2 regions of the Streptomyces sp. NPDC005805 genome follow, and region 1 is predicted to be linked to the other one. Evidence: riboswitches for the same ligand, from Rfam matches in the RefSeq annotation. Region 1 holds a riboswitch; the other holds the start of a gene.
What was found. A riboswitch is a leader RNA that binds a small molecule or an ion and turns the genes downstream of it on or off. The one in region 1 is predicted to bind cobalamin.
Positions count from the first base shown of each region.

Region 2: another riboswitch for cobalamin. It lies ahead of ABZ457_RS27780 (cobalamin biosynthesis protein); the one in region 1 lies ahead of ABZ457_RS25230 (ABC transporter substrate-binding protein).

Region 1 covers NZ_JBEXXN010000057.1:12,544-20,067, reverse strand. Annotated here, with positions in the region: gene ABZ457_RS25230 (ABC transporter substrate-binding protein) at 41-1,003, opposite strand; cobalamin riboswitch at 1,176-1,329, opposite strand; gene ABZ457_RS25225 (hypothetical protein) at 1,469-2,047, opposite strand; gene ABZ457_RS25220 (hypothetical protein) at 2,247-4,652, shown strand; gene ABZ457_RS25215 (hypothetical protein) at 4,772-6,586, opposite strand; gene ABZ457_RS25210 (tetratricopeptide repeat protein) at 6,813-7,524, opposite strand, start outside.
Region 2 covers NZ_JBEXXN010000072.1:8,309-15,832, forward strand. Annotated here, with positions in the region: gene ABZ457_RS27770 (putative cobaltochelatase) at 1-290, opposite strand, end outside; gene ABZ457_RS27775 (cobyric acid synthase) at 493-2,001, opposite strand; gene ABZ457_RS27780 (cobalamin biosynthesis protein) at 1,998-3,029, opposite strand; cobalamin riboswitch at 3,061-3,189, opposite strand; gene ABZ457_RS27785 (hypothetical protein) at 3,372-3,593, opposite strand; gene ABZ457_RS27790 (inorganic phosphate transporter) at 3,606-4,859, opposite strand; gene ABZ457_RS27795 (class II aldolase/adducin family protein) at 5,103-5,780, shown strand; gene ABZ457_RS27800 (alpha/beta hydrolase) at 5,868-6,995, shown strand.

The sequences.
Region 1 (7,524 bases):
CCCGGCCGACCCACCGGACCCGGCCGACCCACCGTGCCGGTCACCTGAAGCGGTCCGGGTGGAGCTGGCGGGCCAGGGACTCCACACCGGCTGGCACCCGGACACCCAGCACCGTGGACGACAGCGGCAGCACCGCGAACCGCTCGTTCCTGATGGCGGGTGCGTCCTTCAGCGCCGGGTTCGCCAGCAGGAACTTCTTCTTGTCCTCGACCGGTTGATCCCCGTAGTCGTAGATGACCACGACCTCGGGCGCCCGCTCCGCGACCTGCTCGAACGACACGTCGCCGAACGACTTGTCCACGTCCGCGAAGAGGTTGACCGCGCCGGCCCGCTCGATCATCTCGTTGCCGATTCCGGCGCCGCCCGCCGTGAAGGCGGTCTTGTCCCCGCTGTCGTACACGAAGACCTTGACCGGCTCGACGCCCTTGAGCTTCTTCTCGACGCCGTCCAGCGTGGCGTGGAGCTTCGCGAGCTGCTTCTCGGCCCGCTCTGGCACGCCGAAGATCCGGGCCACGTTCCGGATCTCCCGGTCCATCTCGGCCATGGTCACGGGACCGGTCGGGCACTCCTCGATGTTGAGGTAGGAGTTGACGCCCGCCTCGCGGAGGGCGTCGCGGCCACGCCCCTCCTTCTCGTCGAAGGTGCTGGCGAAACCGCCGTAGGCGAAGTCGGGTTCGGCGGCGAGCAGGGTCTCGAAGGAGGGGTACTCCTTCGCGATGACCTCGATCCCGTCGTACGCGTCCCGGTACTCGGGGAGGATCCGGTCGTCGAGGTAGGCCGTGCCGGTCATCGACTTCTCCAGCCCGAGCGCCAGCATGACCTCGGTCGCGTGCTGGTTGAGGGACACGGCCCGCCCGGGCGGGCGCTGGTACGTCGTCCTGACCCCGCAGTTCTCGACGGTGACCGGGAAGCCCTCCGCCGCCGAAGCCGCCGGACCTTTGCCCGCGGCGGGCTCCGGGGAACCGGCGCCGCAGCCGGATATCAGCAGGGCCGCCGCGGCCACGGCGGCCGGCAGGCCCGGTAACCGGCGGACGGACCGGGGGGACGGGGCCGCTCGCCGGCCTCTCGGCGCACGGACGGCGGGATCTGCCTGCGGACGGGGTCTCAATGGCAGCACGAAGGAAGCCCTCCTCTCCGGGGAGATCCGCCCCGGTCGTCGTCGAGGAGGCGACCGCGTGAGTCTCCTGGCTCTCGGGTCAGTGCTCGTCCCGGCCTTCCCACCCGCGTACGGGCAGTGGTCTGTTCGGGATCCGCTCGCCGATCACAGTGGCGGTACCGCACCGGATTCACACCGGATTCCTCGTTCCGCCGTCGCCCATTCCGCGGCACATCCTCGCAGCAGGAGCCGGAGCGGGATACACCCCGGCGGGAGCGGCAGCGGTGCGCGGATGCACACGGAGCGCGGACGCGCGCCGCATGCGCCCCCCGGCGCCCTGGCACTCCCCCCGGGCCGGGTGCGGGAACGGCGTCAGCGCCCGGGTCCCGGCCCACCGGCCAGGTCCGCCTCCCCTCCCCCGTCCCCACCCCCACCCTCATCCTCATCGTCCTCGCCCTCGTCGAAGGGGTCGACGAAGATCGACGACAGCGTTCGCTCGACGGGGGCGCCGGCCTCGTCCTCGGTGAGGAGGATTCCGCGGAGCATGTTCAGCGGGTACAGATAGCTGTCCGGGTCACCCGGGACGCCGACGCAGGGGTGGTCCAGCGCGGAGATCTGCCCGGCCGCGCCGAAGAACGGCTCCAGCTCCCCGCTGACGAGGTCGGGGATGTACTTCCACACCATCGTCCGGTGGCGGCGGAACACCTCCCCCACGTACCAGAGCGCACCCTGGACGAAGGGCGTCATCCGCTGGTCGGTGACCTCCTCCATGGTGTTCGCCCGTTCGCGGACCAGATCGTCCACGACCGCCAGGGAGGCCGGGGTGAAGTCCAGCGCGCCGGCGGAGGAGGTCCCCGCGGCCCACCCTTCGTGAGCGTCCCGGCGCTCGTCCAGCCACCTGAGCAGGTCGGGGTGCCGGGTGGGGTCGTACGTCTCGTCAGCTTCGGTCATGCCGTCGACCGTAGTGGACACCGGATCGCCGCCGCGGTGCTCCCCTGCCGACACGCGGAATTCTCAACAACCCTTTGCACATGCGGTGTTGAGAACCCCTAGGGTGTCGGACGGCGGTCGGCGGAAACTGTCACGGGGGCCCAACCGCCCGCCGGCCCGTGCCATCTGAGTCCCATGGCCCCCACGACCAGGGACACGCATGAACACACAGATACCCGTCCGTACCCGGCTCCGGCGACGCCTGGTCTCCTGCCTCGCGGTCGCCTCCGCGGTCGGGATGACGCTCGTCGCCCTGCCCGCCACCGCGAACGCGGCGCCCGGCGACTACGCCAAGGTCACGTCCGGCGGACGGTGCGACAAGATGCACCTCGGCAAGACCTTCGCCCGCACCCCGAACAACTCCGGGGCCCCTACCGGCCAACACCACTGGACGAAGGGCGGCCCGGACGAGGAGTACTACTTCAACCTGGAGTTCAAGGGCTTCGAGGACGTTCCCGCGCCCACCCGCGACGACCTGAACAAGGTCGGCAACACCGACGCGGACGTCAGGAAGTGGGACAAGGCCTACCGGGCGTCGCAGGACCCCGAGGACATGAAGCGCGCCATCTGGGCCCGCTACGCCCGCTACATCCAGGGCAAGCCGTCCCCGAAGGCGTTCGCCAAGTGGGTGCCGCAGAACCTGATCGGCGCCCAGCACTCCCGCGCGAAGGGCGGCGTGTTCGAGCGGAAGACCGTCCAGAACTTCAACCTCGTCGGCCCGGACTGGCTCTGCGAGGTGACCGTCGAGATCTACGACAAGGACGACAGGAAGATCGCCTCCCGGCGGTACGACGCCTACAACAAGCGGACCGGCGACCTGGGCGAGTTCAAGGCCGACGGCAAGCGGAAGACCGGCCAGTTCAAGAACGACAAGATCATCCTTCGCCACAAGGACGCGAAGTACGACTTCACGAAGTCGCGGTTCACGATGTTCGCCGGTGAGAAGCCCAACGGGGCCACCACCAAGGAGTACAAGGCCGAGAACGCCAGGCTGCGCGCCGAACGGGGCGCGGCCAACAACCCGATCCGGATCGCGGAGCGGCGCGCCACGGCGAAGGGGCTGTGGCCGCAGACGAAGTACACCAGGTCCTACCCGGTGTTCAATCCGCAGCCGAACACCCGCACCCAGGGCCCGGTCAACTCCCTCGCCTACGGATCCGGGAAGAACCCGGCACAGGCGCGGCAGATCCAGAACCAGCACAACCAGATGAACACCCGCGGCGCCCTCGGCCGCGGTCCGGGCGGAGTCGACTTCTCCACCCTGGAACTCCAGTACGTGGGCAGCCCGGTCAAGGGCAAGGCGCTGGACTACAGCATGAAGGCCGACTTCATGCCCGACGAGGACACCACCCCCGGCTGGGGCGGGCAGGCGAAACTCGAACTGGCCTCGGACGCCCTGTTCACCTGGCTGGCCCTCACGCCCGACCGGCAGTGGGTGAACCTGAACCCGGACCAGCCGGACAAGATCATGGACCGGGCGTTCGGGGAGACCGACGCCGGACGCGTCCTCCTCGTGGCCGACATGGAGATGAAGCGGGACTTCTCCCGCGCCATGGACCCGGAGAAGTCCCCCGGCAAGGAGTTCATGAACGCGGCCCCCAAGGTCGACGGGGTGCCGTGCTGGGGGTCCGGCCGCAACTGGATCGTGCCCGGCCGGGCGAAGGTCCGCGAGCAGGACGGCGGCATCTACATCCTCGACGCGCCGCTGAAGGTCAACCACGCGGCGATGGACTTCGACACCCCCGTACAGGGCGAGGACTGCTCGAAGAAGCTCACCAAGGAGGAGAAGGAGCGCAGCCACCGGCTGATCACCCGCCACCTCGTTCCGCACGTCGAGAAGCAGATCAACACCGAGAAGAAGTACGCCGATCTGCGCCGCGTCTACAAGTCGCGGGTCGCGGCCGAGTGGATCCGGCAGCAGGACGCCGTGAAGGCCACCGACTTCCGGCCCGTCATCAACAGCAACAACCTCAAGCGGTGGCCGCTGCGCGGCGAGAACGCCGACTGGGACAAGGTCACCGTGTGGAAGGAGATGGTGAAGTCCTTCACCGAGGGCGAGTTCACGTACGAGTGGCCGCTCGGCGACGGACGCGTCTACACCTTCTTCGTCGGCGGCGTCGACTTCTCCGAGGCGCCCAAGCGCAACATCACCCAGGCGGAGTTCCGGCTCCAGCACGAGCGCCTTCCCCGGACCACGAAGGACAGCGTGCGGGCGCAGACCTCCGCGCGGGACGCCGATGTGACGTTCCTCGGCGGGAACGGCTCCGGGAGTACCGACGACGGCAAGCCCGACCCCACGCCCACGCCGACCCCCACGGACCCGGGGAAACCGACACCGACGGACACCCCGTCGACGCCGGCGCCCGATCCGACCACCCCGGCCCCCGGCGACACGGGCGGGCCCACCCAGCCCCCGGCGAAGGACCCCGACGGCGACCTCGCCGACACGGGCTCGGACACCCCGGCGGGCCTGATCGCCGCGATCGCCGCCGCGGCGGTCGCGGCGGGCGGAGCGCTGACGTGGTGGATGCGGCGCCGCCGAAGGGCGGACACCGCGGCCGGCTGAGGACGGGGCCGTCGCCACGGCCGCGGCTGAACGACGAGGTCCCCTCCCTGCCGCTTGCGGCGGGGAGGGGACCTCGTCCCATGAGGACAACCGAGGACAACCGAGGGCGGCCGGTGGGGTCATAGGTGGTCCGCAGGGCCCTCGGTCTCCGCGCCGTCCGCCGCATCCGCCGCGTCCGCGGGCACGAACCGCACCCGCAGGTCCCTGGTGCCGGTGCGCACCACCGCACGCCGGGTCCCCTCGCCCGGGAAGCGGCCGTACGCCGTCAGCACCTGCACGGCGGCCCCGAGGACGAGCGGGTCGAGGGGCGCGTCGTAGTCACCCCACGCGGGCGCCGTCCGGGCCTCGAACCGCCGGCCGTCGCGCAGCACGACCAGGCAGCTGTGCGAGCCGAGCGCCGCGACGGCGACATTGAGATTGGAACCGGCACGGAACCTCCCCGACGCCCACTCCCCCGGCGGCAGTTCGGGCTCGTACGCGGTGCGGGCGACCACTTCGGCGTACTGGGGCCAGCGGGGGTCCGTCTCGTGGTCGGCCACGGCGTAGAAGCCTCTGCCCTGCTCGTGGTGCCCCTCGACCACGGGCCATCTGCGCAGCTCGACCGCTCCGTCGTCCGCGACCGAGCCGGTCACGTCGTAGGTGGTGGCGGCGGACTGCTTCACGGGCGCGGGCGGCGGGACCGGATCGGGCCGCAGCGGAAAGTCGGGCGGCGGGATGTCCCGGTGCCGCAGGTAGGAGTACAGGATGTCCCGGGTGATCTCGGCACCGGCGCCCCGGGCCCCCAACTGCCGCCGGAAGACGTCCTCGGCGTTCCCGGCGTTTTCGGCGTTTTCGGCGGTGTCGTCGGCAGTCCCGGTGCCCTCGCCCTCTCCGGTGTTCTCGGGGCTGTGCGTCCCGGAGGCGTCGAGGAGCTGTTCGAGCAGCTTGCCGTGCGGGTCGAGCCGGTGGGCCCCGCGGGCGAACGCGGCCGTCGGCGACGCCGGGTCCAGTTCGTCCAGCCCCGTGGCGGCGAGCTGGGTGACGCGGTGCAGGGCGGCGCCGTAGAAGGTGGTGCTGCCGTGATCGCCGACGATCCGGTCGGCGGCCACGATCGCGGCCCGCCAGCCCTCCTGCGGCGGGATGACGAGCAGCCCGGCGTCGACCGCCCGGGCCAGGCGTTCCATCACACCGTGCTCCGAATGCCGGGCCCACACATTGGGGTGGAGCACGAGCGCGACCGCGAACTCGTCGGCGGGGAGCGAGGCGACGAGCCGGTGCGGCAGGTCGGGGTGCCTGCCGAGCAGGGAGTGCTCGCTCCACGTCGAGTTGACCACCACGAGGCGGCGCCGCCCGGTCACGCCGAGGCGCTGCCGGTACAGGTCGCGTTGCGACAGGCTGTCCCGGATCCGGTCGAAGCACAGGTCCCCGACCACCTGCGCGCGCGGCACGGCCTCGGGGCAGCTGACGCCCAGCCGTGCGATCTGCTCCTCGTGGGAGACGCCGATGCACGCCGGGAGGACCCGCCCCCACCGCATCAGCTCCCGCCGCGACAGGCCCGCGGGCGTCACCGCGTCGCCGGTGGACTCGGTGACCAGCCGGTTGTACCCGGCGCCGTGGGGCAGCACCACGAGGGGCGTTCCCCGGCGGTACATCGACCGGTGCACGGCGCAGGCGACCATCAGGTCGAAGCGCCGCCGTCTGGCCTCCCGCCAGCTGAGGACGGTGACGCCCAGCCCGCGGAGGTACTCCTCCAGTCCGGCGCCGAACACGGAGCCGGGGTTGACGGTGTACGAGACCTCGATGCCGTCCTGCGGCCGCAGCAGCCGCATCACGTCCCGCAACCGGGTCGCCGAGGTCAAGGTCCGGGCGATACCGAGGACATGGGCCTTGGGGGTCTCGTACGTGTCCCAGCGCGGTGCGGCGTGTTTCGCTCTGCCGCGAGGCTGCAGGAACACGGCCACTCCGGGCGTTCGAAGGGACGGACGGAACAGGAGGTCGAGACGGTCGAGGGCGATGGTACTGAAGCAGCGGCGGACGGCCCGGGAAAGACGGCGGAGTACCCGGTGGGCCGCGCTGCGGGCCGATTCGGTCCTGCCCTCCGGGCCGCTTCGGTCCTGGACGGGCCCGTGGACGGCAAACCCCGGGGAGGCGCGTCCGGCCCCGGCCCCCCGGACGCCTGCGCTACGCGGGGTCGGGCGGCACGGCGGGCGCGCCCATCCGTTCCCGCAGCTCCCGGAGCTTTCGGCGGCTCGCCTCCGCCAACCGGGCGTCGCCGGTCCGTTCCGCCAGCTCGGCGGCGAGGTCCAGTGCCTGGTCGAGCTTGGTGAACTGGTTGAGGCGTCCCGCCCACACGGCCGCGTCGACGACGGCCTCCACCGCCGGACCGAGCTCTCCCAGCGCCGTACGGGCACGGGCGAGGAACAGCCCGACCTTGGACCGCATGGCGTCGTCGGCGGTCTCGCGGGCGTCGTCGGCGGCCCGGTCGAGGACATCCGCCGCCTCCTGGACCCGCCCGGCCGCCAGCAGGGCCTGGCCAAGGTTGTAGCGCTGGACGATCTCGCCGTGCCGGTCGCCGCGGTTGGCGTCGAGGGCCCGCTCGAAGAGGACGACGGCGTCACCCGGGCGCCCTGCGGCCAGGTCCAGCAGCGCCCTGGTCTCGAAGACGATGCCCGGCAGCCGCGGGTCGGCGACGGAACCGAGCAGTTCCGCCGCCCGGTCGAGCTGCTCGGCGGCGCGGTCGTACTCGGCCAGGCCGTAATGGGCGCGGGCCAACTGGTTGCGCATCCGGACCTCGGCGTCCACCCGGCCCTCCCAGCGGGCCGCCTCGATGCCCAGCCGGTGGGACTCGATCCAGTCGGCGTAGTGCTTCCGGCTCTCGAAGAGGGCCCACAGG
Region 2 (7,524 bases), on a different contig from region 1:
ACGGGCAGTTCGACCATCCGCGCGGGCCGGGACGCCGGGGCCGCGTCCTCGTGCGGGCCGTCGGGGCAGGCCGGGTCGGGGGCGTCCGGGGCGCAGGAGAACCGGCAGCCGGCCACCACCGCGACCTCGGGCAGCAGATCCGCGAGAGCGCGCACGGCGGTGCTCTTGGCCGTGCCCTTCTCGCCGCGGACCAGCACACCGCCCACCGCCGGGCTGACGGCGTTGAGCAGCAGCGCCAGCCGCAGATCGTCCATCCCGACGACCGCGGTGAACGGGTACCGGGTGCTCATGACCACTCCTTCAGTTCGCTCGGGCAGTTCGGTGACGGATCGCTCGGGCGGTCCGGTGACGGCGCACTCGGGCGGCTCGGTGCACTCGGGCGGTCCGGTGCACTCGGGCGGTCCGGTGACGGTGCGCCCACACCGTCCGGTGGCGGGCCGGCGGGCACGGGTTCGCCCGGCCCCGTGGCGCTCCCGGCGCTCCGGGCGCCGCTCACGGCGCACCCGGCGGCACGAACGGCAGCCCGGCCGGCGGCCCCTGCTCGATCAGCCGCAGCAGCGCGCCGGTGTCCGCGTGCTCCTCGACCAGATCGCCCAGCCGGTCGAGCTGCTCCTCGCGCAGCGCGCCGAAGCAGGTGTCCGGGGCGGGCACGAACCGCCGCCCCGCCTGCGCGGCGACCCGCCGCAGAAACGCCCGCCGGAAGCCGTCGCTCTCCAGCGAGCCGTGCCAGTGGGTGCCCCACACGGCCCCCGTGCGGCAGCCGTCCAGGAACGGCTCCCCGCCCAGCACCTCCGCCACACCGTGGTGGATCTCGTAGCCGTCCACGCGTTCGCCGAGGGCCTCCCCGGACGGCCGGGCGAGGGTCTTCTCCCGGGCGAACCGCACCCGCACGGGCAGCAGTCCGAGGCCATCGACCGACCCGGCCCGCGACTCCACCTCGTCCTCGATGTGCTCGCCGAGGACCTGGAAGCCGCCGCAGATCCCGAGCACCGGCCGGCCCTCGGCGGCCCGCCGCGCCAGCGCGTCCGCCAGGCCCCGGGCCCGCAGCCACTCCAGCGCCCGGACCGTGCCGCGGGTGCCGGGCACCACCACCAGGTCCGCGTCCGCCAGTTCCTCGGGCCGGTCCACGAAGCGCACCACCACGCCCGGTTCGGCCGCCAGCGCGTCCACGTCCGTGAAGTTGGACATCAGCGGCACCGCGCACACCGCGACCCGCAGCAGCTCCTCGCCGACCGGCGGCGCGACCACCGACTCCCGCACACTCCCGCGCAGGGACACCCGCAGACCGTCCTCCTCGTCGATGCCGAGCCCGTGCGCGAACGGCAGCACCCCGTAGGTGCGCCGCCCGGTGAGCCCGAGCAGCATGTCGAGACCCGGCTCCAGCAGGGAGACGTCCCCCCGGAACTTGTTGACGAGATAGCCGGCCACCAGCTCCTGGTCCTCCGGCGCCAGCAGCGCCGTCGTCCCGAAGAACTGCGCGAACACCCCGCCCCGGTCGATGTCCCCGACCACCAGCACCGGCAGCCGGGCCGCCCGGGCGACCCCCATGTTGACGATGTCCGTCCGCCGCAGATTGATCTCCGCCGGACTGCCGGCGCCCTCGCAGATCACCGCGTCGTACGTGCTCCGCAGCTCCTCCAGGCAGGCCATCACCGGTTCGAACAGGTCGCGTTGGCGGTTGCCGTGGTAGCCGCGGGCGCTCATCTCGCCGATCGGGCGGCCCAGCAGCACGACCTGGCTGGACCGGTCGCCGCCCGGCTTGAGCAGTACCGGGTTCATCTGCGCGGTCGGCTCGACGCGGGCGGCCTGCGCCTGCATCGCCTGCGCCCGCCCGATCTCCGCACCCTCCCGCGTCACGAAGGAGTTCAGCGACATGTTCTGGCCCTTGAACGGGGCCACCTTCACGCCCTGCCGGACCAGCCACCGGCAGATCCCGGCGGTCACCACGCTCTTCCCGGCGTCCGAGGTCGTCCCCGCGACCAGCAGCCCCCCACCGCTCATGCCGGCCTCCCCCTGCCTGTCGCCGCCCGGCCCCTGCCGAGCGCCCCCGCCGCCAGCCGCGCGCCCGCGCACACCACCAGCGAGAGCGTGCCCACCCGGCGCGACAGCCGCACCGCCCGCTCGATGTCCGCCGACTCCACCGCCCGGCCGCCCCCGTTGAGCACCGGCCGGTGCTCGACCCGCCCCCCGTACGCCAGCGTCCCGCCCAGCCGTACGCCGAGCGCCCCCGCGAACGACGCCTCCACCGGGCCCGCGTTGGGGCTCGGGTGCCCGGCCGCGTCGGCCCGCCAGGCGCGCACCGCGCCCCGCGGATCGGGACCGGCGAGGGCGGCGAGCACGGCGGTCAGCCGGGCACCCGGCCAGCCCGCCACATCGTCCAGCCGGGCCGAGGCCCAGCCGTAGCGCAGATGGCGTGGCGAGCGGTGCCCGACCATCGCGTCCAGGGTGTTGACCGCGCGGAATCCCAGCAGCCCGGGCACACCGGCGACCGCGCCCCACACCAGGGCGCCGACGACCGCGTCCGAGGTGTTCTCGGCGACGGACTCCACGACGGCGCGCGCGATCCCGTCCGCGTCCAGCGCCTGCGGGTCCCGCCCGCACAGATGCGGCAGCCGCGCCCGCGCCGCCTCGACGTCCCCGGCCTCCAGCGCGGCCCGGACGGCGCGGGCCTCCCGGCCCAGGGTGGTCCCGCCGACGACGGCCCAGGTGGCGGCCGCGGTCAGGGCGGTGGCGGCGGCGGGGGAGCGGCGCACGGCGCGCGCGGCGAGCAGCCCGGCGGCGGTCGCGCCCCCGGCGCACACCAGCGTGTGCAGGGCGCCCCGGGCGCGGTCGTCGCGCCACAGCACGCCCTCGACGGCGGCGGCCGCCCGTCCGAACGCGGCCACCGGGTGCCCGGTGCGCGGATCACCGACGAGCAGGTCCCCGAGGAGCCCCGCGGCGGCGCCGCAGGCGAAGATCCGGCCGCCGCGCGTGCGGTCGGCGCCCCGGGGAGGGGGTCCGGACGGCAGGGCAGGGCCGCGGCCAGGCATGACGCAGAGTCCTCACTCAGGGTCCGCGCCCTGGTTCGACGTGAACGGCGGCAAGAGTTCCTGGCTCCCCGGACTCCGGGTGACAGTGGCGGGACCGCGCCGGATTCTCACCGGACTTCCTCTTCTGCCGCCGTATGGCCCCGGCAGTCCACCACGCCCGCCCACGCCCGTCAACTCACCCTTGACCTGCGGCGGGACAGTGTGCCGAGGCCCACACGAGGGCCACCCCGATGGCTCGCGCGGCGCCCCCACGCGGGCGGGCCCACGGACACGACGGCGGGCCGGGCACCGCCCAGTGGCGGTACCCGGCCCGTGCCGGTGACGGATCGGTCGGCGGACGGATCAGTCGACGATCAGAAAGATCCCGTACGCGACGGCCACCGCGCAGAGCGCGAAGCAGGCGTACGCACCCGTGCGGGCCATCACGGCGCTGCCGCCGGACCGCGTGGCGGCCTCGCCCTTGGTGAGGCCGATGATGCCGAGGGTGAACAGGCCCACCAGGGCCACGGTGGCGACGAGGCTCACGCCGAAAACGGAGCCGAGGGCTACCCAGTCGATCTTCATGTTGCTGCTTCCTTACACCGCGGCCGGTCGGGCCGGCTCGGTCTCGGCGGGGGCCGGGACGGTGGTCCTGAGCTCACCGGCCGGCGGCGGGGTGACGGCCGCGATGGCGGTGGTGACGACGCCCGCGGGCTCCTCGGAACCCTCCGCGCCCTCGGCGCCGGGGGCCTCGGTGTCATTGACGTTGGTGTGGTCGACCACCTGGCGGCGGGAGACGATCCAGATCGCCAGCGAGGAGGCGACGAGGAAGACCGCGACGACGGCGACGCCCCAGTCACCCTGCTTGGTGACGAACTCGGAGAGGGCGGCGACCAGACCGGCGGCCGGCAGGGTCAGACCCCAGGCGACGAACATCCGGGTCGCGGTCGACCAGCGGACCACACCGCCCTTGCGGCCGAGGCCCGCGCCCATCACCGCGCCGGAGCAGGAGTGCGTGGTGGAGAGGGAGAAGCCCAGGTTGGAGGAGGCCAGGATGACGCTCGCGGCGCTGGTCTGGGCGGCGAAGCCCTGCTGCGGCTGGAGGTCGGTGAGGCCCTTGCCCATGGTGCGGATGATGCGCCAGCCACCGAGGTAGGTACCGAGGGCGATCGCGACACCGGCGGAGACGATGACCCACATCGGGGGGTTGGAGCCCGGCGCGAGCACGTTCCCGGCGACCAGGGCCAGGGTGATGATGCCCATCGTCTTCTGGGCGTCGTTGGTGCCGTGCGCCAGGGAGACCAGGCCGGCGGAGGCGATCTGGCCGGCGCGGTAGCCCTTGGCCGTGGCCTTCTGGTCGGTGTTCTTGCCGATCTTGTACGTCAGCCGGGCGGCGATCATCGCGCCGATGCCGGCGACGAGGGGCGCGGCGATGGCCGGGATCAGCACCTTGGTGACCACCACGCCGCCGTTGACGGCGGAGAAGCCGACCGAGGCGACGGTGGCGCCGATCAGGCCGCCCATCAGGGCGTGGGAGGAGCTGGACGGCAGACCCACGAGCCAGGTCAGCAGGTTCCAGAGGATGGCGCCGACGAGCGCCGCGAAGATGACTTCAGGGGAGATGCCTGATTCGTCGACCAGACCGCTGGAGATCGTCTTGGCGACCTCCACCGACAGGAACGCGCCGACGAGGTTCAGAACGGCGGACATGGCCACCGCGGTCTTGGGCTTCATCGCGCCGGTCGAGATGGTCGTCGCCATCGCGTTGGCGGTGTCGTGGAAACCGTTCGTGAAATCGAACACGAGAGCTGTCACGATCACAATCGCGAGCAGCAAGGTGATGTGTTCCATTTACCCAGGCAATCGTTTGACGTCATTGACGTGTGGACCGTAGGCAACCTGGGTGAACGGAAGATGAACTGGGCCGGGCGCTGTGGTGTCCGCAAGTGGGGTCAAGAGGTTCCGCTTGTGCCGGATCCGCGATCGTGACCTCGGTGGGCAGTCACTCGAACACCCTCTGTCGCAGCGGGCCGCCCCGGACCCGCACGGCGCCGGCCCCTGGGCCCCTCGGGACCCCGCTGACAGGATCGGCGCATGACCGATCACACAGAGCGGGACGCCCTCGCCGGCGCATGGGCCGAACTCGTCGCCACCGCCCGCAGAACCGCCGCCGAAGGACTCGTCGTCGGCACCTCCGGGAACGTCTCCGTCCGCGTCGGCGACCTCGTGCTCGTCACTCCCAGCGGGGTCCCCTACGACCGGCTCGGGCCCGGCGACACCGTCGCCACCGACCTCACCGGCCGGCAGGTCCTCGGCGAACTGGCCCCCACGAGCGAACTCCCGCTCCACCTGGCCGTGTACACCGGCACGGACGCCCGCGCGGTGGTCCACACCCACGCCGTCCACGCGACGGCCGTCTCCGTCCTCGTCCCCGAACTGCCGCCCGTCCACTACATGGCGGCGGCCCTCGGCGGCCCGGTCCGGGTGGCGCCCTACGCCCTCTACGGTACCGAGGCCCTCGCCCGGAACATGACGGACGCCCTGCGCGACCGCACCGCCTGCCTCCTCGGCAACCACGGCACCGTCGCCTACGGCGACACCCTCGACCAGGCGTACGACCGCACCGCCCAGCTGGAGTGGATGTGCCGCCTCTGGCTCACCGCGGCCGCCGTCCCCGGGCACACCCCCGCCCTCCTCTCCGCCGCCCAGCTCACCGAGGCGGCGGAACGCTTCCGCGGCTACGGGCAGCCGGGCGGCGGAGAGAAGGGCTGACGGGGCGGGGCGCTGCGGCGAAGGGGACGGCCACCCCGGTGCCGCGGCCCACTGGCAGCCGCCCCCCGGCCCGCGGACACTGGACGGGTGCGCCCGGCTACAGCGACGGCAGCGGCCGTCTCCTCACTGTTCGGCGTCGGCGCGGCCACGGTCGCTGCCGGCCGCTACGCGAGCTCCGCCGCCCTCAAGGTGCCCGCCAAACGGCCCCTGCCCGGCGAACCACGGCTCACCGTCCACCAGACGGCCACCACCACCGTGACCCTCACCCGCAGCCTCGCCTCCCTGCGGCGCGGCCGCTACGGCCTCGCCGGCTCCGGCCTCCGGGCCGTGGTCGGCCCCGTCCTCGACGGCGCCGCCGCCTCCGCCGACACCGTCGTCCGCCGCCTGGAACGGGTCACCGGCGGCGGACTCGACAGCGGCGCCCGGGTCCGCTTCACCCCCCAGGTCCACAGCGGCGACCCGGCGACCGCGCTCGGCATCCCGTACCACGACGTCCGCGTCCCCGGCGAACTCGGCGCCCTGCCCGCGTGGTTCGTCCCCGGCCACCGCTCCACCTGGGTCATCACCGTGCACGGCCTCGGCGCCACCCGGGAACACCCCCTGAACGTCCTGCCCCTCCTGCACACCCTCCGCCTCCCCGTGCTCAACCTCGCCTACCGGGGCGACCACGGCGCACCCCGCCCCCCGGACGGCCTCAGCCGCCTCGGCGACTCCGAATGGCGCGACCTGGACGCCGCCATCCGCCACGCCGTCCGCCACGGCGCCGAACGGGTCGTCCTCCACGGCTGGGGCAGCGGCGCGGCCATGGCCCTCCACGCGGCCGCCGGCTCCGGCCTGCGGGACCGCGTCGCCGGGCTCGTCCTCGACTCCCCGGTCCTCGACTGGGACACCACCGTGCGCGCCCTCGCCACCGCGCACGGCACCCCGGCCCTCCTCCTCCCGCTCGCCGTCCGCGCCGCCCAGGGCCGCACCGGGCCGCACGCCGACCGGCTCGCGGAAGCCGCCGACCCGGACGCGCTCCGGGTGCCGACCCTGATCTTCCACGGCCCGGACGACACCCTCGCCCCCTGGGAGCCCTCCCAACTCCTCGCCGCGGCCCGCCCCGACCTCGTCACCCTCCACACGGTGACCGGCGCCCCGCACACCGCCATGTGGAACGCGGACCCGCACGCCTACGAAGAGGCCCTCCGCCGCTTCCTGGTGCCGTTGTTTTAGGGGCTCGGTTCGCCTCCGGGGCCCCTTCTTTTGAGGGCTCGGTTCGCCTCCGGGACGCTTTCAGCGGGTCCCGACGGTCGGCCGTGCTCGGCACCTCGTTCCTCGGCGCCTGCGCGCGCCCTCCCTTTCGGCACCCGCGCGCCCCTTCGGCTCACTCGCCGACCCGGAACGGGCGGACGCCGGGCCGGGTACGTGCGGCAGGGGCTCCGACGCGCGGGCGCTCGCCCTCCAGCGGCCCGGGGTGAGCGCCGGGCCCGGTCTGTCTCGCACGGTCTCCCGGGCGCGGGCGCGGGCGCCGGGCCGGGGCGAAAGGGCTCCCGCGTTCGCGGCGTCCGCCGCCGGTGCCCGGGCGGGGCCCTCCCCGGCCCGGGCCGTACCGCGCGGGCTCCCGAGTTGGGGCTCCCGCCGTCGCCGCCCCCGGCCCCGGCCGGTCCCGCGGCGCCCCCCGGGGCGGTTCGGGGGGCTCCGTTTGGGCTTTCGGGCCGACAGCGGGAAGACTGCTCCCTGTGACGTCCCGAAAGCCTGATGA